Regions from separate parts of the Pseudomonas chlororaphis subsp. chlororaphis genome, predicted to be linked through region 1. Evidence: predicted binding sites of a transcription regulator. Region 1 holds the regulator's gene; each other region holds the start of a gene.
The links. Region 1 encodes FliA, which starts transcription of late flagellar genes. Its sites were predicted from a motif close to CTAAAGTTTNNNNNNNNNNNGCCGNTAA; they were not measured.
Positions count from the first base shown of each region.

Region 1 (7,508 bases):
CCCCGCCAGGCCTGGCGCATGCTCCTGGCCCACCTGGCGCGGATGATCGTGACCCCGGAAGTCGAGCCACTGGAGGAGGGCGGTGTGATCGCCATGGTCGGCCCCGCCGGCATGGGCAAGACCACCACCCTGGCCAAGCTGGCCGCGCGTTATGTACTCAAGTACGGCGCGCAGAACATCGCGCTGGTGAGCATGGACAGCTACCGCATCGGCGCCCAGGAACAGCTCAAGACCCTGGGCCGGATCCTCAATGTCTCGGTGACCCATGTCGACCCGGGCCAGTCCCTGGCGCAAGCCCTCGATCCGCTGCTGCGCAAGCGTGTGGTGCTGATCGACACCGCCGGCCTGCAAGCCAGCGACCCGGCCCTGCGCATGCAGCTGGAAAGCCTGGCCGGACGTGGCATCCGGGCAAAAAATTATCTGGTCTTGGCAACCACCAGCCAGAAACAGGTTCTAACCGCCGCATACCACAGCTACAAGCGTTGCGGGCTGGCCGGCTGCATCCTGACTAAACTGGATGAAACCGCCAGCCTTGGTGAGGTGTTGAGCCTGGCGATCAGTCATGAACTCCCTGTTGCCTATCTGACCGATGGCCCGCGGATTCCGGACGATCTGCACTTGCCGCGCCGTCACCAGCTGGTCAGTCGTGCGGTGAGCGTGCAGATGCAGGAAGAACCCAGCGAAGAAGCCATGGCTGACATGTTCGCTGACCTCTACCACAACCCGACCAAGCGGGTTGGCTGAGGGAATCATGAAAAGATTGCAATGTACCTACATCGATGGTCTGCCAGGCATTGTTCCGTTGGTGAACGCGCAGCCAGTTATGTGGCCCCGTCTAAGTAAGACAAGGTAAAGAACGAACATGGGCAGCATGCATCCCGTACAGGTGATCGCGGTGACCGGCGGCAAAGGTGGCGTCGGCAAGACTAACGTGTCAGTGAACTTGTCCCTGGCCCTAGCGGAGCTCGGCCGGCGCGTCATGCTGCTGGACGCCGACCTGGGCCTGGCCAACGTCGACGTGCTATTGGGGCTGACCCCCAAACGGACCCTCGCCGACGTGATCGAAGGCCGCTGCGAGCTGCGCGATGTGCTGCTGCAGGGGCCGGGTGGAATCCGTATCGTGCCGGCGGCGTCCGGCACCCAGAGCATGGTTCATCTGAGCCCGGCGCAGCATGCCGGCCTGATCCAGGCTTTCAGCGACATCGGCGACAACCTCGATGTGCTGGTGATCGACACCGCCGCCGGCATCGGCGACTCGGTGGTCAGCTTCGTCCGCGCGGCCCAGGAAGTGTTGCTGGTGGTCTGCGACGAGCCGACCTCGATCACCGACGCCTACGCGCTGATCAAGCTGCTCAACCGCGACTACGGCATGAACCGCTTCCGCGTGCTCGCCAACATGGCGCAGAGCCCGCAGGAGGGGCGCAATCTGTTCGCCAAGTTGACCAAGGTCACGGATCGCTTCCTGGACGTGGCCCTACAATATGTCGGCGCCGTGCCTTACGACGAATGCGTGCGCAAGGCCGTGCAAAAGCAGCGTGCGGTCTATGAGGCGTTTCCGCGTTCGAAATGCGCGCTGGCATTCAAGGCCATCGCGCAGAAGGTCGATACCTGGCCGTTGCCGGCCAACCCACGCGGACATCTGGAATTTTTCGTCGAGCGGCTCGTGCATCAGACAGCGGGACCGGTGCTATGAGCGCCAGCGGCTACAACCTTTACAAAAAGTCGGCACGTGACAGCCAGTACGAATTGATCGAGCGCTATGCGCCGCTGGTCAAGCGTATTGCCTATCACTTGCTGGCGCGCCTGCCGGCCAGTGTCCAGGTCGAAGACCTGATCCAGGCCGGGATGATCGGTCTGCTCGAAGTGTCGACCAAGTACGACGCGAGCAAGGGCGCGAGTTTCGAGACCTACGCGGGTATCCGTATCCGTGGTGCGATGCTCGATGAGGTCCGTAAAGGTGACTGGGCGCCGCGTTCGGTACATCGCAATACCCGGATGGTGAGCGATGCCATTCGCGCAATTGAAGCTAAAACCGGTCGTGACGCTAAAGATCATGAAGTTGCGGCCGAACTTCAATTGAGTCTCGACGATTATTACGGGATTTTGAACGACACCTTGGGCAGTCGCCTGTTCAGCTTCGACGACCTGTTGCAGGACGGCGAGCATGAAGGGCTGCATGAGGATGGCGCGAGTGCTCATCTCGAGCCGTCGCGCGACCTGGAGGACGAACGTTTCCAGGCCGCGCTGGCGGACGCGATTGCCAATTTGCCGGAGCGTGAGCGACTGGTCTTGGCGCTGTACTACGACGAAGAGCTGAACCTCAAGGAAATCGGTGAGGTCCTGGGGGTCAGCGAATCGCGGGTCAGCCAGTTACACAGCCAGTGCGCGGCCCGTTTGCGGGGGCGTTTGGGAGAGTGGCGAGCGCGCTGACAGGCAGTGTGGGGGACACTGCGGACGAGACTGGCACGACGTGGCCGGACTTGCGGTGTGTATTCCATGCAGTCGTTGAGTGCTCTGCCTGATTGATTGAATGGCGCGTTCAGGTGCTGGACGCGTTTAAGACTGCTTGGAGGTCGAATTGGACAAGAACATGAAAATCCTCATCGTTGATGACTTCTCAACGATGCGGCGGATCATAAAAAACCTGTTGCGTGACCTGGGGTTCACCAACACGGTCGAGGCTGACGATGGCACCACCGCCATTCCGGTCCTCAACAGTGGGAGCATCGACTTTCTGGTAACGGACTGGAACATGCCCGGCATGACCGGTATCGATCTGCTGCGCCATGTGCGCGCCGATGAAAAACTCAAGCACCTGCCGGTACTCATGGTGACCGCTGAAGCCAAGCGCGAACAAATCATCGAAGCTGCCCAGGCCGGCGTAAACGGTTATGTGGTCAAGCCCTTCACGGCCCAGGCGTTGAAAGAGAAGATCGAGAAGATCTTCGAACGCATCGGTTGAGAGTGGAATCATTCCGCCACGGGGGAGCTATGGAGCACAACGAATCTTCATTGGGCGATTTCGAATCGACCCTGAAAAAACACGCACTCGAACTGGTCGACAGCCTTGAAAAAGGCAAGTTCGGCGAAGCCGTGCAACTGATCCATGAGCTCAACCAGACCCGTGACCGCGGCCTGTACCAGGAGGTCGGCAAGCTCACCCGCGAGCTGCATAGCGCCATCGTCAATTTCCAGATTGACCCGCATATGCCGCAAGCCGAGGAAGTTTCACAGATCACGGATGCCACCGAGCGCCTGTCCTATGTGGTCAGGCTGACCGAGGCCGCGGCCAACCGCACCATGGATCTGGTCGAGAGCGCCACCCCGCTGGTCAATGGCCTGAGTAGCGAAGCCCAGGCCCTGAGCGCCGATTGGGGGCGTTTCATGCGCCGCGAACTGGGCGCCGAGGAATTCCGCGACCTGGCCCGCCGGGTGGACGGTTTCCTGACCCGCAGCGAGCAAGACACGCGTGCGGTATCGAGCAACCTCAACGACATTCTGCTGGCGCAGGACTACCAGGACCTGACCGGTCAGGTGATCAAGCGCGTGACCCAGTTGGTCACCGAAGTCGAGAGCAACCTGCTCAAACTGGTCCTGATGGCCAGCCAGGTCGATCGTTTTGCCGGCATCGAACATGACCGTGAATCGATCCTCGCTGAAAAAGATCCGCAAAAACATCTGGCCAAGGGTGAAGGTCCGCAGATTCATGCCGATAAACGTGAAGACGTTGTATCCGGTCAGGACGATGTCGACGATTTGCTTTCCAGCCTTGGATTCTAGGAGCACCCATACATGAGCTTCGGCGCCGATGAAGAAATCCTTCAGGATTTTCTGGTTGAGGCCGGCGAGATTCTAGAGCAACTGTCCGAACAACTGGTCGAGCTGGAAAGCCGACCGGACGATGCGGATCTGCTCAACGCAATTTTTCGCGGTTTTCACACTGTAAAAGGGGGCGCCGGCTTCCTCCAGCTCAACGAGCTGGTGGAGTGCTGCCACATCGCCGAGAACGTGTTCGACATCCTGCGCAAGGGTGAGCGTCGCGTCGACGCGGAACTGATGGACGTAGTGCTCGAAGCGCTGGACGCAGTGAACGGCATGTTCGGCCAGGTGCGCGAGCGTACCGAGATCACCGCCGCCACTCCGGAGCTGCTGGCTGCCCTGGCCCGTCTGGCCGAGCCTGCGGGGGCCGAGGAGGTCGCCGCGCCGGTGGCCGACGTTGAGACAGTTGTTGAAGCCGTTGCCGAGCCGGTCGCCGAGTCGACCGAAAGCGAGTCCGGCGATATCACCGACAGCGAGTTCGAGCAGCTGCTCGATTCGCTCAATGCCGCCAAGGCCGAGGCCGAAGCCCCGGCTGCTGTTGCTCCCGCGACGCCTGCCGCCGGCAGCGAAGCGGCCAGCGACGAAATCACCGATGCCGAGTTCGAGTCGTTGCTCGATCAATTGCACGGCAAGGGCCAGTTCGCACCGGATGCGGTGGCCCCTTCGGCCACGGCGCCGGCTGCGGAAAAAGCCGCGGCCAGCGATGAAATCACCGATGACGAGTTCGAAGCCCTGCTGGATCAGCTGCATGGCAAAGGCAACTTTGCGGTCGATGCGCTGGACTCCGCGGTGGCAGCGGCGGTACCGCCGGCTGCGCCAAGCGCGGCCGCCGCCGGTAGCGACCTGATCACCGACCAGGAATTCGAATCCCTGCTCGACGAGCTGCATGGCAAGGGCAAGTTCTCTGAAGTGCCCGCAGCCGCGGCGACCGTGGGTAGCGCAACGGCCGCCACGGCTCCGGCGCCTGCCGCCATCGCCAAGCCAGCGGTGAAGAAGCCCGAAGCCAAGGCCGAAACGCCAAAACCGGCTCCAGCCGCTGCTCCGGCGCCCGCTCGTGCTCCGGCTGCCGCCCCGGCGGAAAAGCCGGTCAGCGAAGCCGAAACCACCGTGCGGGTCGATACCGCGCGGCTGGACGAAATCATGAACATGGTCGGCGAGCTGGTGCTGGTGCGTAACCGCCTGGTGCGCCTGGGGCTCAACAGCGGCGACGAAGCCATGTCCAAGGCCGTGTCGAACCTCGACGTGGTCACGGCCGACTTGCAGACCGCGGTGATGAAGACCCGGATGCAGCCGATCAAGAAGGTCTTCGGGCGCTTCCCGCGCCTGGTTCGCGACCTGGCCCGCCAGCTCAAGAAAGAGATCAACCTGGAGCTGGTCGGCGAAGAGACCGACCTCGACAAGAACCTCGTCGAGGCCCTGGCCGACCCGCTGGTGCACTTGGTGCGCAACGCCGTCGACCACGGTATCGAGTCGCCGGAAGAGCGCGAGGAGGCGGGCAAGTCCCGTGGCGGCAAGGTGGTGCTGGCGGCCGAGCAGGAAGGCGACCATATCCTGCTGTCGATCTCCGACGACGGCAAAGGCATGGACCCGAACGTCCTGCGCGCGATTGCGGTCAAGCGTGGGGTGATGGACAAGGATGCCGCCGATCGCCTGAGCGACACCGAGTGCTACAACCTGATCTTCGCCCCGGGCTTCTCGACCAAGACCGAGATCTCCGACGTGTCCGGCCGCGGCGTGGGCATGGACGTGGTGAAGACCAAGATTTCCCAGCTCAACGGTTCGATCAACATCTACTCGACCAAGGGCCAGGGTTCGAAGATCGTCATCAAGGTGCCGCTGACCCTGGCGATCATGCCGACCCTGATGGTGATGCTGGGCAACCAGGCGTTCGCCTTCCCGCTGGTCAACGTCAACGAAATCTTCCACCTGGACCTGTCGCGCACCAACGTGGTCGATGGCCAGGAGGTGGTGATCGTCCGCGACAAGGCGCTGCCACTGTTCTACCTCAAGCGCTGGCTGGTCAGTTCCGCCGCTCACGAAGAGCAGCGCGAAGGCCATGTGGTGATCCTTTCGGTCGGCACCCAGCGGATCGGCTTCGTCGTCGATCAACTGGTCGGCCAGGAAGAAGTCGTCATCAAGCCATTGGGCAAGATGCTCCAGGGGACTCCAGGCATGTCGGGCGCCACCATTACCGGTGACGGCCGCATCGCCCTGATTCTCGATGTTCCGAGCATGCTCAAGCGTTACGCCGCACGGCGTATTTGAATACCGGAGGGGCGGGGCCATTTGCCTTGCCCCGCCTAACGGAGTGTTTATGGCAGTCAAGGTCCTGGTGGTGGATGATTCGGGTTTTTTCCGCCGCCGCGTCTCGGAAATTCTTTCAGCGGATATCAATATCCAGGTCGTCGGTACCGCGACCAACGGCAAAGAGGCGATCGATCAGGCGCTGGCGCTCAAGCCGGACGTGATCACCATGGACTACGAGATGCCGATGATGGATGGCATCACGGCCGTGCGGCACATCATGCAGCGCTGCCCGACGCCGGTATTGATGTTCTCCTCGCTGACCCATGAAGGCGCCCGGGTAACCCTGGATGCGCTGGATGCCGGCGCGGTGGATTTCCTGCCGAAGAACTTCGAGGACATCTCGCGCAATCCCGAGAAGGTCAAGCAACTGCTGTGCGAGAAGGTCCATAGCATCTCGCGCAGTAACCGTCGTTTCAGCAGCTACAGTGCGCCGGCGCCACAACCGGCGGCGACACCGAAGCCTGCGCCAACGAGCACCAGCAGTTTCGGCGGCACGGCCCCGGCGCGCCCGGCGGCGACGCCGATTCCCGCCCGTACGCCGGCCGCTGGCGCGTCGTCGCCGGCGCCTAAGCGCAAGGCCTACAAACTGGTGGCCATCGGTACCTCCACCGGTGGTCCGGTGGCGCTGCAGCGGGTGCTGACCCAGTTGCCGGCCAACTTTCCGGCGCCGATCGTGCTGATCCAGCACATGCCGGCGGCCTTCACCAAGGCGTTCGCCGAGCGCCTGGACAAGCTTTGCCGGATCAGCGTCAAGGAAGCCGAGGATGGCGACATCCTGCGTCCGGGCCTGGCGCTGCTGGCACCGGGCGGCAAGCAGATGATGGTCGACGGCCGTGGCGCGGTGAAAATCCTCCCGGGCGACGAGCGCCTGAACTACAAGCCGTGCGTGGACATCACCTTCGGTTCGGCGGCCAAGTCCTACGGCGACAAAGTTCTGGCGGTGGTCCTCACCGGCATGGGCGCCGACGGTCGCGAAGGCGCGCGCCTGCTCAAGCAGGGCGGTAGCGCGGTCTGGGCCCAGGATGAGGCGAGCTGTGTGATCTACGGGATGCCGATGGCGATCGTCAAGGCGGAACTGGCGGATGCGGTGTACGGCCTGGACGACATTGGCAAGCACCTGGTCGAGGCCTGTCTCTGATGGATGTTCTAAGCCTCATCGGGATCATCATGGCGTTCGTCGCCATCATCGGTGGCAACTACCTGGAAGGCGGTCATCTGTCGGCCCTGGCCAATGGTCCGGCGGCGCTGATCGTGCTGGGCGGGACCATCGGTGCGGCGTTGCTGCAATCGCCGCTGAGCGCCTTCAAGCGTGCCATGCAGATCCTCGGCTGGATCCTGTTTCCGCCGCGGGTCGATCTGCCCGGGGGCATCGACCGCGTCGT
Region 1 covers NZ_CP027712.1:1,855,869-1,863,376, forward strand. Annotated here, with positions in the region: gene flhF (flagellar biosynthesis GTPase FlhF) at 1-744, shown strand, start outside; gene fleN (flagellar synthesis regulator FleN) at 863-1,693, shown strand; gene fliA (RNA polymerase sigma factor FliA) at 1,690-2,430, shown strand; gene C4K27_RS08455 (chemotaxis response regulator CheY) at 2,591-2,962, shown strand; gene C4K27_RS08460 (protein phosphatase CheZ) at 2,992-3,780, shown strand; gene C4K27_RS08465 (chemotaxis protein CheA) at 3,793-6,084, shown strand; gene C4K27_RS08470 (protein-glutamate methylesterase/protein-glutamine glutaminase) at 6,134-7,264, shown strand; gene C4K27_RS08475 (flagellar motor protein) at 7,264-7,508, shown strand, end outside.

Region 2 (7,508 bases), 1.4 Mb from region 1:
GTGATCGTCGGGGCGCTCCTGGCAGTAGCGGCGCAGGCGGTCCAGGTCGGGGGTCGCTCCGGACAGGATCAGCGCCGTTTCGCCGCCGGCCGAGTAACCGATGACCCCGACCTGCCCGGCGTTGACGAAAGGCGACAGCATCGGGTCGGCCAGGGTCGCGGTGATGGCTTCGGAAATCTGGATCGGCCGGCCATAGAGATTGCTCAGGGTGCCCAGCCGGCTGTGATCCTTGTAGTTGTCGCCCGGATGGATCACCGCCACCACCACGAAGCCCTTGCGCGCCAGCGAGGTGGCCAGGTCGTGCAGGGCCAGCGGCGTGCCGGTATTGCCATGGGACAGCATCAACAGCGGAAAACGGCCGATGGCGACCTTCGAATCCCGGGAAGCTGCGATCTGATAACCCTCGACTTTGCTGCTGTGTTCGATGCCAGTGGAGGGATAGAAGGCAATGGCGCGCATCGGCTGCTGGTCCAGCGGGTCGAGAAAACTCATCTCGTGGAAGCCCACGCTCCAGTGCGGATGGGGCGCGGGCGCGGCGTGCACGATAATCGGGCCGCCGAGCAGGCAGATCAGTGACATTGCCCAAAGACGCATCATGGATGCACCACCTTCCCTACCTGATGAAAACGCCGGTTCATTGCTTCACTGGCCAGGAATTCGCTGGCCTGTTGCCTGGAGCTGTCGGGCCTGGTCAAGCCACTGCATAACCCGAGCCAGAACAAATAGCACGAACACGAAAAACTCCGTATTCCGCTGCCTGGAGGGCATCAGAATACAGAGTTTAAAGGGCGTTGCCTGGGGCGTAAGCGACTTTTACACAAGCCTTACGCGGCAGCGAAAAGTTGCTCGCTGATGTGCGCCTGGGCGTCGCTCAGGGCCTTGTTGCGGACTTCGTCGCCATAAGCCAGGCCGTGGGCGCGGACGAATTCGATGTCGGTGATGCCGAGGAAGCCGAACAGCACTTTCAGGTAATCCTCGTGCGCCACGCCAGTGGCCTGGCCGGCGTGCAGGCCGCCCGCAGTGGAGACCACCACGACTTTCTTGCCACCGCACAGGCCTTCAGGGCCGGCTTCGGTGTAGCGGAAGGTCTGGCCGGCGACGGCGATGCGGTCGATCCAGGCCTTGAGTTGGGTCGGGATGGTGAAGTTGTACATAGGCGCGGCGATCACTACAGCGTCGGCGGCCTGGAATTCGGCGAGGGTCGAAGCGCTCAGCTCGGCTTCGTGCTGCTGGGCAGCGTTGCGCACTTCGGCCGGGGTACCGGCGGCCACCAGCGTGGCGGAGCTGAAATGGCTGATGGCATCGGCGGCCAGGTCGCGGTAGGTCACTTCAACGCTGGCATCGGCGTTTTTCCAGGCCTTGACCACGCTTTCGCTCAACTGACGGGAAGCCGAGTTGTCACCAAGGATGCTCGAATCGATATGCAACAGTTTCATCTGGGATTCTCCAAGTGAGGATCGCCACCGGGCGATCAATTGAGGACAATCCTACAGGTGAAACCAATAGCTGATTAGTCGGCACAAATGCGATAGTTTGTCCCATCAGCAGGACAGTCGAGTCAGGATATGCAAGACCTCAACGATCTTTATTACTTTGCCAAGGTGGTGGAAGCCGGTGGTTTCGCCGCCGCCGGGCGTGTACTGGGAGTGCCCAAATCCCGTTTGTCGCGGCGTATCGCCGAACTGGAAGAACGCCTGCACACCCGATTGCTGCAACGCACCACCCGCCAATTGAAGCTGACCGCGGTCGGCGAACGTTATCTGCGTCACTGCCAGGCCATGCTGCTGGAAGCGGAAATGGCCGACGAGGCCGTGGCCAGCATGTCCAGCGAACCTCGCGGCCGCCTGCGGGTGTCCTGCCCGGTGGGCCTGGCCCATCATATGTTGCCGACCGTCATCAGCTCGTTCCTCGAGCAATATCCCCAGGTCCAGCTGGACATGCAGCTGCTCAACCGCCGGGTCGACGTGGTCGCCGAAGGCATCGACGTGGCGCTGCGGGTTCGCGAGCATGGCGACGAAGACCCCTTGCTGGTGACCCGGCGCCTGCGCCAGGCGCAGACCGTGATGGTCGCCAGCCCGGGGTTCGCCCGGGAATGGCCGATCCACAGTCCCGAAGACCTGCACAAGGTGCCGGTGCTGGGAGCCCTGGAGGCCGACCGCATGGTGCACTTGCGCCTGCTCGACGCCCAGGGCGAGAAATGCGACCTGGTCCTGGAGGCGCGCCTGGGCATCGACGATTTTCTGGTGCGCCGCTCCTGCGCCCTCGCCGGCCTTGGCTGTACCATCCTGCCGATGATGTATTGCGAAGAAGAACTGCAGACCGGGCAGCTGGTGCAACTGCTGCCCGAGTGGTCGCTGCCTGGCGGTTGGCTGCAGGCGGTCTACCCTCACCGGCGCGGTGTATTGCCAGCGGTAAGGGCCTGGATCGAGCATGTCAGCGAAGCCTTCAAAGGCTGCGGAGACCGCACACTGTGACAGCGCGACAAAAGGAAAAACCATGACAGAAGCGGATGTGGCGCAATTTTGCCTGGACTTGCCGGGCGCGCGCGAAGACTACAAATGGGGCGGCGTGCGGGTGTTTTCCGTGGCCGGCAACAAGATGTTCGCCCTGCAGAACCTGCGGGGCGAGTCACTGGCGTTCAAGGTGGACAAGGAGCTGTTCCTCGGCCATGTCGACCGTCCCGGCATCGGGCCGGCGCCGTACCTGGCCCGGGCGCACTGGATCATCATGCAGACACCCTACCCGCTGGGCACCGGCGAACTGCGGGACTTGCTGCAGCGTTCGCACCAGTTGGTGGTGAGCAAGCTGCCCAAGCGGGTACAGGTAGGCCTGTTGCTTTAGAACAGCGAGAACAGGCTGCCTTCGAGAAACAGCCGGTCGATCCAGAACACCTGGTGCAGCAGCACGATCAGCCAGAACACCAGTTGATAGGACAGCTTGCGGGTCTTGTGGCGAAACGCCTGTTGCGCCAGCAAGGCGCCTGGCCAGCCACCGGCCAGCTCCACGGCGTGCAAGACGTTTTCCGGGGTCCGCCAGCTGTCGCTACGGGCCTTGCGCTTGTCGCTCCAATAGAGGAAGAACGTCAGCACGCTGACCGCGCCGTAGGCCGCCAGCGGTACCCAGGAAATCCCCTTCACGCCCAACAGCAGCGAACCGCACAGCGGTAAGGCGCAAAGCAGCAGGAAGATCACCGCCTTGAGCCTTGGCTGCTGGATCCGAGCCCCGGCGACTTCGCCGGGGCGGTTCTGATTGCGTGCGTTCATCAGGAATGGACCGCGGTCCAGTCGACCCAGCCGAACTGCCAGGTGGCGAGGATCACCAGGCCGAAGGCAATGCGGTACCAGGCAAAGGCCGCGTAGCTGTGGTTGGCGATGAACTTGAGCAGGCCCCTGACCGCGATCATCGCGAAGATGAACGAGGTGATGAAGCCGATGGCGAACACCGGCAGGTCGTCCGGCTGGAACAGATTGCGGTACTTGTAGCCCGAGTAGACCGCGGCACCGACCATGGTTGGCATCGCCAGGAAGAACGAGAACTCGGTGGCGGTCTTGCGCGACAGGCCGAACAACAGGCCGCCGATGATGGTGGAGCCCGAGCGCGAGGTGCCTGGAATCATCGCCAGGCACTGGGCGAAACCGACCTTCAAGGCATCTTTCCAGCTGATCTCGTCCACCGTGTTGGCATGTATTTCATGCTGCCGGCGTTCGGCCCAGAGCATGACCACGCCCCCCACCACCAGCGCCGTGGCGACGGTGATCGGGTTGAACAGGTATTCATGGATCAGGTCGGCGAAAATCACCCCCAGCACCACGGCGGGCAGGAAGGCGATCAGCAGGTTGATAGTGAAACGCTGGGCGTTGCGCTGGGTCGGCAGGCCGGTGACCACGTCGAGGATCTTGCGGCGAAACTCCCAGACCACCGCGAGAATGGCCCCCAGCTGAATGATGATGTTGAACGCCATGGCGCGCTCGCCACCGAAGTTGAGCAAGTCGGCAACGATAATCTGGTGGCCCGTGCTGCTGATGGGCAGAAACTCCGTCAGCCCTTCCACAATCCCTAAAATCAATGCCTGTGCGGCAGTCCAAAGCTCCATCAATCCCCCGAAGGTCATGCCGTGGCATGCCTTTTTAATTTTTCTTCAATGTTCACTGACGCGTGCGTCGCGGATTCGCAGCCGCAATAGGATCATCATCGCCCTTGAAAATTCCGTGAAAAATCAGCCGGATTCAGGTTTTTCGCAATGAGGCCGAAATCCTAGCAGACATACTCGATAAACGCTGTCGCGTTGAGAGAATCAGCGGGACCGGACTGCAAGGAGCGCATGACGGATGTACGGGGTGTTTCTATTACAAGAACAACAATCGGGAGTGACAGATTCATGAACAGCTTACGCAGAATGTCGATCAGCCGCCGTCTGTGGCTCATCCTGATTGTCGCGGTATTGATGCTGATGACCCTGGGCATGTTGATGCTCAAACAGATCCACGACGACCTGTACCAGGCCAAGGCGCAGAAAACCCAGCATGTGGTGCAGACCGCCAACGGTGTGCTGGCCTATTTCCAGGGCCTGGAAAGCGCCGGCAGCCTCGATCGCGCGACGGCGCAGAAGCAGGCGCTGAGCGCCATACGCAACCTGCGCTATGACCAGAGCGACTACTTCTGGATCAACGACCTGACCCCGGTCATGGTCATGCATCCGACCAACCCCAAGCTCGACGGCCAGAACCTCGCGGCCATTCGCGACCCGGACGGCTTTGCCGTGTTCAACGAAATGGTGGCCATCGCCAAGGCCAAGGGCGCCGGCATGGTCAACTATCGCTGGCCGAAACCGGGCGCCAGCGAGCCGGTGCAGAAGACCTCCTATGTCCAACTGTTCCAGCCCTGGGGCTGGATCATCGGTTCGGGGGTGTACATCGATGACGTGCAGGCCGAGTTCCGCAGCCAGGTGGTGAAGGCCTCGGTCGTCGGTATCGCCATTGCCCTGCTCATGGCCCTGCTGGTGTTGCTGATCGCCCGCAGCATCGTCCGCCCGCTGCAGGAAACCGTGCACGCCATGGCTAATATCGCCAGCGGCGAAAGCGACCTGACCCGTACCCTCGACACCCACGGCCAGGACGAAGTCACCGAACTGGCCCGGCACTTCAACGGCTTCACCGCCAAGCTGCGTCTCGTCGTCAGCCAGTTGCAGGTGTCGGCCGCAGCCCTGGCGCAGTCCTCCACCGACCTGGGCAGCAATGCCAGCCAGGCCCAGGAACGCAGCCAGCAGCAGTCGCAGCAGATGGAGCTGGTGGCCACCGCCATCAACGAAGTGACCTACGGCGTACAGGACGTGGCGAAGAACGCCGAACACGCCGCCAGCGAGATGCGCGACGCCGAAGCCCAGGCCCAGCAGGGCCAGGTCAATATCGACGGCAGCCTGCAACAGATCGATCGGCTCTCGGGCACCATCGACCAGGCCGTGGAAGTGATTCGCACCCTGGCCCAGGAAAGCACCCAGATCGGCAGCGTGCTGGAGGTGATCCACTCGATCGCCGAGCAGACCAACCTGCTGGCGCTCAACGCGGCGATCGAAGCCGCCCGCGCCGGCGAACAGGGCCGTGGGTTCGCCGTGGTGGCCGATGAGGTGCGCCTGCTGGCCCAGCGGACGCAGAAGTCCACCGCCGAGATCCAGTCGATGATCGAGCGCCTGCAAGGGCACTCGGAAGCCGCGGTGAAGGTCATCGGCGACAGCAGCCGGGCTTCGCAACAGACCATCGAGCAGGCCGGGCTGGCCGGTGAAAGCCTGAACGCCATCGGCCAGGCCCTGCGCAACCTCAACGGGCTGAACGCCTCGATTGCCAGCGCCACGTTGCAACAGGCCCATGTGGTCGAAGACATCAACCAGAACGTGACCCAGGCCGCCGGCCTGTCCCACAGCACCGCCCTGGCGGCCGAGCAGTCCAGTGCCGCCAGCCTGCACCTCAAGGAACTGAGCGAGCAGCTCAACGGCCTGTTGCGCCAGTTCCGGGTCTGAGGTCGTCCGTGGCGGGGTTTGCCCCGCCACGGTTGCCGGCCTTCACTAACATGCAAGGCCGCTTCTGGTTACAATCCGCACCCTCCTCCGCTTCCAGGTAGTTTTCATGTCCGGGCTTGAACTGTTCGCCGCCGCACTCGGCGTGATCGCCGTCTGGCTGACAGTCAGACAGAACCCCTGGTGCTGGCCGATCGGCCTGGTCATGGTGCTGCTGTACAGCTGGATCTTCTTCGAAGTGAAACTGTATTCGGACATGCTGCTGCAAGTGGTCTACGCCGCCCTGCAACTCTATGGCTGGTGGCAGTGGACCCGCGGTGGCGCCAGCCATCAGGGCCGTCCGGTCAGCCTGCTGGCGCCCCGCTCGATGCTGCTGGGCCTGAGCCTCGGGGCCATCGGCAGCCTGCTGCTGGGGGCCGCCATGGCCCATTGGACCGATGCCGCGCAACCCTGGCTGGACGCCGCGCTGACCGGCTTCAGCCTCGTGGCGCAATGGTGGATGGCGCAGAAGCGCGTGCAATGCTGGCCGCTGTGGATTGCCGTCGACGTGATTTTTGTCGGCCTGTTCATCTACAAGGACCTGTACCTGACGGCGGCCCTGTACGGGCTATTCACCCTGCTGGCCGTGCAGGGCTGGCGCGCCTGGCGGGCCGACCCGGCGTTGCGCCCGGCATGAAGGTCCTGGTGTTGACCGGCCCCGAGTCCAGCGGCAAAAGCTGGCTCAGCGGCCACTTGCAGGCGCGCTTCGGCGGCATCCAGGTGGGCGAATACGTCCGCCATTTCATCGAGCAGCAGCGACGCGACACCTGCCTGGCGGATATCCCGGAGATCGCCCGCGGCCAGTTGGCCTGGGAGGACCAGGCCCGGGCACAACAGCCGCCGCTGCTGATTCTCGACACTCACCTGCTGAGCAATATGCTCTGGAGCCAGACCCTGTTCGGCGCCTGCCCGGCCTGGCTGGAGCCCGAGCTGCTGGCTCGCCGCTACGATCTGCACCTGCTGCTCTCGCCGGAAGATGTCGGCTGGAGCAACGACGGCCAGCGCTGCCAACCCGAACTGAGCGAGCGCCTGGCCTTCTTCAAGGCCACAGGTGATTGGCTGGTGCAACACCAGCAGCCCTTCGAAGTGATTCGCGGCGACTGGGAAGCCCGTCGGCAACGGGCATTCGAGCGGGTCGAGCGTTTACTTCGGGGTTAACCGAATCCTTTTCCTGTCCGCTTTTTTTCTCCTCTGCTGGCGAGAAAAACGTCCATCCCTGAAACACCCGCCGCTGCGCAGAACGGCCAAATCAAAGGGCTTCTCATTGCCCTTCTGCCATCTGTTAAAACGCTGATACAACCCGCCGCGAGCCCCTCGATCCAGAGCCTCGCCACGGCCATACCGGGCTGTCGAAGGCGACACGGGTCTCATCGTTGAAACACCCCTGCCCCGGCAACACACCTGGTTATTCGTAACCTGTTGAATTTTTGAAACAATCAAAAAGCGGCACGGCTTCTGC
Region 2 covers NZ_CP027712.1:3,278,096-3,285,603, reverse strand. Annotated here, with positions in the region: gene C4K27_RS15110 (alpha/beta hydrolase family protein) at 1-597, opposite strand, end outside; gene C4K27_RS15105 (FMN-dependent NADH-azoreductase) at 825-1,436, opposite strand; gene C4K27_RS15100 (LysR substrate-binding domain-containing protein) at 1,566-2,474, shown strand; gene C4K27_RS15095 (MmcQ/YjbR family DNA-binding protein) at 2,497-2,841, shown strand; gene C4K27_RS15090 (DUF1294 domain-containing protein) at 2,838-3,263, opposite strand; gene C4K27_RS15085 (undecaprenyl-diphosphate phosphatase) at 3,263-4,093, opposite strand; gene C4K27_RS15080 (methyl-accepting chemotaxis protein) at 4,379-6,013, shown strand; gene pnuC (nicotinamide riboside transporter PnuC) at 6,120-6,686, shown strand; gene C4K27_RS15070 (AAA family ATPase) at 6,683-7,207, shown strand.
Region 2: the regulator FliA is predicted to act here: its motif matches at 4,226-4,253, upstream of C4K27_RS15080 (methyl-accepting chemotaxis protein).

Region 3 (7,508 bases), 3.3 Mb from region 1:
CCCGAAGGCCTCTTTTTTCAACAACGACAATCTTACTTCGCCTGGTAAATGATCCCAGGGCTGCACTGGACCATCTGGTAGTGGTCGGGCAATCCATTGAGCGCCTCGGAAGCCCCGAGAAACAGGTAACCACCCGGCTTCAGGGTGCTGTGAATGCGCATCAGGATGTCCTTCTTCACCTCGGCGGAGAAGTAGATCAGCACATTGCGGCAGAACACGACATCGAATTTGCCCAGGCTGGCATAGCTGTCCAGCAGGTTGAACGAGCGGAACTCGACCCGGCTCTTGATCGGCGCCTTGACCACCCAGCGCCCCGGCCCCTTGGGATCGAAATAGCGCTGCAGGCGATCGGCCGACAAACCGCGACCGATCGCCAGGCTGTCGTACTCGCCGGTCTTGCAGTTGTTCAGCATGGTCCCGGACAGGTCGGTGGCAACGATCTGCACCCCCATCTTCAGTTGCCCCATGTTGGTCTTCTCGAACTCGTCGATCGACATGGACAACGAATAGGGTTCCTGCCCCGAGGAACAGGCCGCCGACCAGATGCGCAAGCGCTGGTTGGGGCTGGCCTTGATCGCCTCCGGCAAGACCTTGTTCTTCAACACCTCGAATGGATAGGTATCGCGAAACCACAGGGTTTCGTTGGTGGTCATGGCGTCGACCACCATCTCTCGCAAACCGCTGCGCGGCTGGGACTGAATGCGCTGAACCAGCTCCCCGAGGGACTTGATGCCTTGCTGTTCCATCAGTTTGTTGAGACGGCTCGACACCAGATATTGCTTGTTCTCACCCAGCAAGATCCCACAGGCTTTTTCCAGGAACACCCGGAACTGTTCGAAATCCAAATTACCCGTAGACAATGATGCCGCCTCTTAAATCGTGTGACCGCCAGGGATGGATATCCCTAGCTGTTATCTGCTGCTTTGATCCGGTCGACAACCCGGGATGCCAGGTCATCAGGACGAAACTTGGCAAGGAAGTCATCGGCACCGACCTTCTTCACCATCGCCTGATTGAATACACCTGACAACGAAGTATGCAGGATGATATGCAGCTTTTGCATGCGTGGATCGTTGCGTATTTCGGCCGTGAGGGTGTAGCCGTCCATCTCCGGCATCTCGATGTCGGAGATCATCATCAGAAACTCTTCTTCAGGTTTCTTGCCCTCGTCGACCAGCTTGCGCAGGTAATCCAGCGCCTGTCGGCCGTCGTTCAAGGCCACCACCTCGACCCCCACGGTCTGCAAGCAACGCGTGACCTGCTTGCGCGCCACCGACGAGTCATCGACCGTCAGTACCCGCAGTGAAACAGCCTTGTGCTGAGTCTCGACATCCACCACACCGACCGAAATGGTCTCGGGCGTCGGCGCGACCTCGGCCAGCACCTTCTCGACGTCGATGATTTCCACCAACTGATTGTCGACCCGCGTCACCGCCGTCAGGTAGTGATCGCGCCCCGTCCCCTTGGGTGGCGGATGGATCTCCTCCCAGTTCATGTTGACGATGCGCTCGACCGACCGCACCAGAAACCCCTGGGTCTTGGTGTTGTACTCAGTGATGATGACAAAGGGGTTGCTCAGATCCTGCAACCCGCCTGAACCGGTGGCCATCGCCAGGTCCAGGATCGGAATGGTCGCCCCACGAATATTCGCGACACCGCACACCACAGGACTGGATTTGGGCATCAACGTCAGTTTGGGGCATTGCAGCACCTCCCGAACCTTGAACACGTTGATCCCATAGAGCTGCTGCCCGTCGAGACGGAACAACAACAGCTCAAGGCGATTCTGCCCTACCAGTTGCGTGCGCTGGTTCACCGAATCCATTACACCAGCCATGCCCAGACTCCCCAAAGCTTAAGTTCCGACGCGCGCTCATCGCTAAACGGCACGGCGCTTGCTTTTTAACTGTTATGAACGCCAAAACGACATTTTCCCGACGCCTGACATCAAACTACCGCAGATTGCTGTACGGGCTGTCGGCTTTGTTTTTTTTAAACCCTGGCCATCCTGCCGTTGCTGACTCGGTAACCCTGCCTGATCTACTTATCGGCGTCACTCAGGGGTTTCTTGAATTCACCGTAGAAGACTATTTAGCCACCAGTCAAACGCCTGGGCGCTACGAGATCCAAGTCAATCAACTCGACCCGCGGCTGCGCATGCCGCACTGCGACAAGGAATTGACAGCGACCCTGGAAAGCCCGGCGCAACCGCTGGGACGCGTGACCGTTCGCGTCCGTTGCGACGGCGCCTCGCCCTGGACCGTATTCGTGCCCGCCCAGGTCAAGCTGTTCCGCGAGGTGGTGACCACCACGCGGCCACTCAAGCGCGCCGGCATCATCAGCCCCGAAGACGTGATGCTGCGCGAGCGCGATATCGGCCAGATCAACCAGGGCTATCTGACTTCAGTGGACCAGGCCATTGGGCAGAAGCTTGTCCGACCAATGGTCGCCGACCAGCTCGTCACCCTGGTTCACCTGGAACAGGCGGAAGTGGTACGCAAGGGCGATCAGGTGGTGATCTCTGCTCGTAGCGGCACGCTGAACGTGAAAATGCCCGGCGAAGCCTTGTCCAATGGCGGCATGAGCGAGCAGATACGGGTCAAGAACCTCAATTCACAACGGGTCATCAAAGCGCGGATCACCGCGCCGGGACAGGTGGAAGTCGCCATGTAGACGACTGGCGCTGTGCACTGTTGCCCCCTAAACTGTGGCCCATGCAGGGCAACAGCGGCGCGTGCGGGCTTATCGATATTTGAGCCTAAAGTTTTCCGGCGTATTGCCGAAAACAAGTCAAGCGTCCAAATACCCAGAGGTTTTTTTACCATGGTCATCGATTTCAGCCGTTTAAACAGCTCTCCCTCACTCACCGGCAGCACGCGCACCAGCGCCAGCAAGGAAACCGGCGACGCCGACAAATCCGCGCCGCTGAACACTCCGGCCGAACAGGCCAGCACCAGCGGGGAGTCGGTACACCTCAGTAATGAGGCTCAACAGTTGCAGAAGATCACTGACAAGCTGCGCGACCAGCCTGCCGTCGACAACGCCCGCGTGGCCGAGTTGAAGCAAGCGATTGCCGATGGCAGCTATAAAGTCGACAGCAACCGTGTAGCCAGCAAACTGCTTAATTTCGAAGCCCAGCGCTAGCCAATAAGGCCTGCGCCAGTTTTTTGGACGCTTAAAACCCAAGGCCATACATGCACGACACTAATTTGCTGCAACTGATCACCGACGACTTTGCTCCAGCTCAACAATTGCTGGAATTGCTGCGCACCGAATCCCTAGCCCTGCACGGTCGCGACATGCCGCTGCTGGAAGAGATTCTCGCGCAGAAGCAAGCCCTGATCATTTTGCTCGAGCAGCATGGCCGCAAACGCAGCGAACTCCTCGCCAGCCTGAACCTTCCTGCCAGCCGCGCCGGCCTGGAACAGTTGGCCAGCCACTCCTCGATCGGCGACCAGTTACTGGCCCAGAGTGACGTGCTGACCCAAATGCTTGCCGATTGCCAGGCGGCGAACGAACTCAACGGTCGCTCGATCCAGGTTCAACAGGCCACCACCGCCAATCAATTGAAAATCCTCACCGGTGGCGAGCCTCCAGCCCTCTATGATGCCCGTGGCTCAACCGCCAAGCTTGCCAAGCCTCGCCCGCTTAGCCAGGCTTGACCCCAGAGATGAGCGCGCCCTATCAAGTCGCGGAACATGCTGGCAAAATGCTGGCTCTTGCGTGTAGTCGTATTTTGTCTGGAGATTGATGAACCGTGTTCAATGCCGTAAACGCAGAAGATGCGCCGCAGCCACCCAAGGTGCTGACCACCCCCTTGGAAATCAACTCCACGCTGCGCTTGCTGCAAGACAGCCATGACCCGCTGATCATCACTTTCCATGAACGCAGCCAGCGCTTTCAAAGCTATCTGGTCGAGATCGATCGTGACAGCAACATGATTGCCCTGGACGAAATGATCCCCCGCGATGGCGAACGCTTCATGCTCGCCGGCGAACCGTTTCGCGTCGAAGGCTTTCACGAAGGCGTGCGCATCGCCTGGGAAAGCAATGGTATCCCGACTATCGACGAATCCAATGGTGGGCGATGCTACCGCGGCACCCTGCCAGACGAAGTGGTCTATCACCAGCGCCGCAATGCCTTTCGCGCAGCCCTGAAGCTGGCCCAGCTGGTCAACATCGAACTGGGCGGCGAAAAACTCAAGGCGCCGATCGCCGGCAAGCTGCTGGATATCTCCGCCACCGGCTGCAAGCTGCGCTTCGAGGGCGACATCTCCAGCCGCCTGCAACTGGGCCAGGTCTACGAGCGCTTTATCGCCGCCCTGCCCTTCGGCAGCATGACTGCGCCAGTGGAACTGCGTTACCTGCACCACGAAGAGAAGATCGACACAACTTTCGCCGGTGTGCGCTTTCACAACATGAGCGGCCTGGTTCAACGCCAGGTCGAGCGCTTTGTCTATCAGCTGCAACGCGAAGCCCGGCGCTTCGACAAAGACGACCTCTGAGATTCGAGCGTCGATAAAAACGGGCAGTCCCTTGCGGGGCTGCCCGTTTTGCGTTTCTAGGGCCTGGCCCCACTGAACTGATCCGGCCCTGGTTCATCCGGCTTCACTAGCGGCTCCTCAGCCTCAACCTCATCCGTGGCCGGCGTCTCGACCGGAGGCTCGGCTTCCGGTGCGCTGGTCTGTTGCATCTGATCTTGCACCACTTGCTCATCGACCCGCGGATCGAGCGCGGCCACCAATGGCGAACTGGACATGCTGTCCGGCATCGCCACGTGGTGCAGCGGCGCATCATCGACCTGATGCAGGTTAGTCACAGCTTTCGGCCGGATACGCCAGACCAGTACCAGGGCAAAGAAACTGAAGAACGCATAGAGCATCTGGCTGCCGAACAACTTCATCAGCACCCCCGCCACCAAAGGCCCGACACTGGCCCCGACGCCATAGGTCACCAACAGCATCGCGGTCAGCGAGACCCGCCGATCGCCTTCGACATGGTCGTTGGAGAACGCCACCGCCAGCGGATACAGACAGAACTGCACCAGCGAACAAAGGAACCCCAGGGCGAACAGCACCTCCAGTGGTACCTGGGGCAGAATCGCCAACGGCAAGGCCACGACCGCCAGGAAGCAGGCAAAGCAGCGAATCAGCAGGGCCCGGTCATAACGGTCGGACAGCCATCCCAATGGCCACTGCACCACCAGCCCGGCAAAAATGCAGCTCCCCATGAACAGGCCGACCTGTTCGGTACTCAAGCCCTGCTGGGAGGCATACAGCGGTGCCAGGCCATAGAACGAACCGACAATCAGCCCCGACCCGAGCACCGTGCTCAACGACTGCGGAACGCGCTTGATAAAAAATCGCGGTTCCATGGGCGCCGGATGCAAAGGCGCCGGGTGAATACGCCGGGTCATGGCCACCGGTACCAGGCACAGGGCAAAACACAGGGCCACCAGCATCAGCAACTCAAGCCCGAGGGCCGGATGCATGACCAGAATCAACTGCCCCAGGACCAGCCCCAGATACGAGGCGATCATGTAGCCGCTGAACACCAGCCCGCGCTGCTTGGCATCGGCCTGCTCGTTGAGCCAGCTTTCGATGACCATGTACTGGCACATCATGCCCAGCCCGACGATCATCCGCAGCACCAGCCAGGCCGGCAACCAGTCCACCAGGCCATGCCCCAGCACCGCCGCACCGACGATCCCGGCACAGGTGGCGTAGGCACGGATATGGCCGACCCGGGCAATCAGGCGGTGACCGATTTTCCCGCCCAGCACCAGGCCGAAATAGTTGGCCGCCATCAAGGCCCCCACCCATAACCCGTCGACATGATCGGCGGCCAGGCGCAACGCCAGGTAGGTACTGAGTAAGCCCGAGCCGATCAACATCATCAGCGAGGCGAAATAAAGCGCTCGAAAGGATTTCCAGATTTGGCGCATCGGCGTTCCGAGCGGCTCCTTGAATTGAGTGTCGGGCCATCTGGACGATAGCCCGACTGCGACGGTTCGGTTAAGCCTGGGCCGCTAAGACGCGCCGCTCCCAGGGAGTTATTTCATCAAAGAAACTGGTCAACTCCATGGTCTTCGAAGCGACGTAACCTTCGACGAACTCATTGCCGAACAATTCCTTGGCCAACTGGCTACGTTTCAGACGCTCAAGAGCGGCATGCAAGGTACAAGGCAGAGATAAACTGTCCGGCACGGCAAACTCACCCTGAATCGCCGACGTCGGTTCCAGCTCGTTTTCGATACCGTGCAAACCTGCCGCCAGGCTCGCGGCGATCGCCAGATACGGGTTGGCATCGGCGCCCGGCAAGCGGTTCTCGACCCGCCGCGCCACCGGCGAACTGGCCGGAATGCGCAGGCCTGCCGCCCGATTGTCATGGGACCAGCAGGCATTGTTCGGCGACGCGTAAGGATGGCACAGGCGCTGGTAGGAATTGACGTTCGGTGCGAACAGCGCAGTGAAATCCGCCATCCCCGCCTGCAGCCCGCCAATGAAGTGGCGGAACATCGCGGTCGGCTCTCCGGCCTCATCACTGAACACGTTACGCCCGCTGGCCGAGTCCACCAGGCTCTGGTGAATATGCATCGAACTGCCCGGCGTGCGCGCCAGCGGCTTGGCCATGCACACCACGGTCAGGCCATGCTTGAGCGCCACTTCCTTGAGCAGGTGCTTGAACAGGAATGTCTGGTCGGCCAGCAACAGCGGATCACCGTGCAGCAGATTGATCTCGAACTGGCTGACGCCCATTTCATGCATGAAGGTATCGCGCGGCAAGCCCAATGCCGCCATGCAGGCATAGACCTCACTGAAGAACGGCCGCAAACCGTTGTTGGAACTGACGCTGAACGCCGAATGCCCATCCTCGCGACGACCGTCCAGGCCAAGGGGCGGCTGGAAGGGTTGGGTCGGGTCGGTATTGGGAGCAAACACGAAAAATTCCAGCTCGGTCGCCACCACCGGCGCCAGGCCGCGAGCGGCGTACCGCGCGATGACCTCTTTGAGCTGGCCCCGGGTGGAAAGACGCGAGCTTTCACCGCTCAACTCGTCCGCATCGCAAATCGCCAGCGCACGTGGCTGCGAACTCCAGGGCAGGCGATGAATCTGTTGCGGGTCGGCAGTGAGCGCCAGGTCGCCGTCGTCACTGCCGTAAAAACGCGCGGGAGGATACCCCCCCATGATGCATTGCAACAGCACCCCACGGGCCATCTGCAGACGCCGCCCTTCGAGGAAACCCTCGGCGGTCATCACCTTGCCCCGTGGCACGCCGTTCAGATCCGGAGTGACACATTCAATCTCGTCAATGCCCGTCAATCGCTGAGCGAGTGAACTGCGGCCATCGGTTGTCATGACTCAATCCTTGTTGTTGTACGAGCCGAGAACGGCGACCCGTACAAAATAGGCTCCGGCTGTTCGGAATATCAAGCTGGGACACTCGAAATACCCGGATAAACAACCATCATCCGGCATGCCTTCGCAAGGAGCGTTCTCAAGGAACTTG
Region 3 covers NZ_CP027712.1:5,139,317-5,146,824, forward strand. Annotated here, with positions in the region: gene C4K27_RS23085 (hypothetical protein) at 1-30, opposite strand, end outside; gene cheR (protein-glutamate O-methyltransferase CheR) at 33-860, opposite strand; gene C4K27_RS23095 (chemotaxis protein CheV) at 905-1,837, opposite strand; gene flgA (flagellar basal body P-ring formation chaperone FlgA) at 1,912-2,673, shown strand; gene flgM (flagellar biosynthesis anti-sigma factor FlgM) at 2,824-3,144, shown strand; gene C4K27_RS23110 (flagella synthesis protein FlgN) at 3,195-3,662, shown strand; gene C4K27_RS23115 (flagellar brake protein) at 3,758-4,504, shown strand; gene C4K27_RS23120 (MFS transporter) at 4,561-5,943, opposite strand; gene C4K27_RS23125 (glutamine synthetase family protein) at 6,014-7,255, opposite strand.
Region 3: the regulator FliA is predicted to act here: its motif matches at 2,759-2,786, upstream of flgM (flagellar biosynthesis anti-sigma factor FlgM).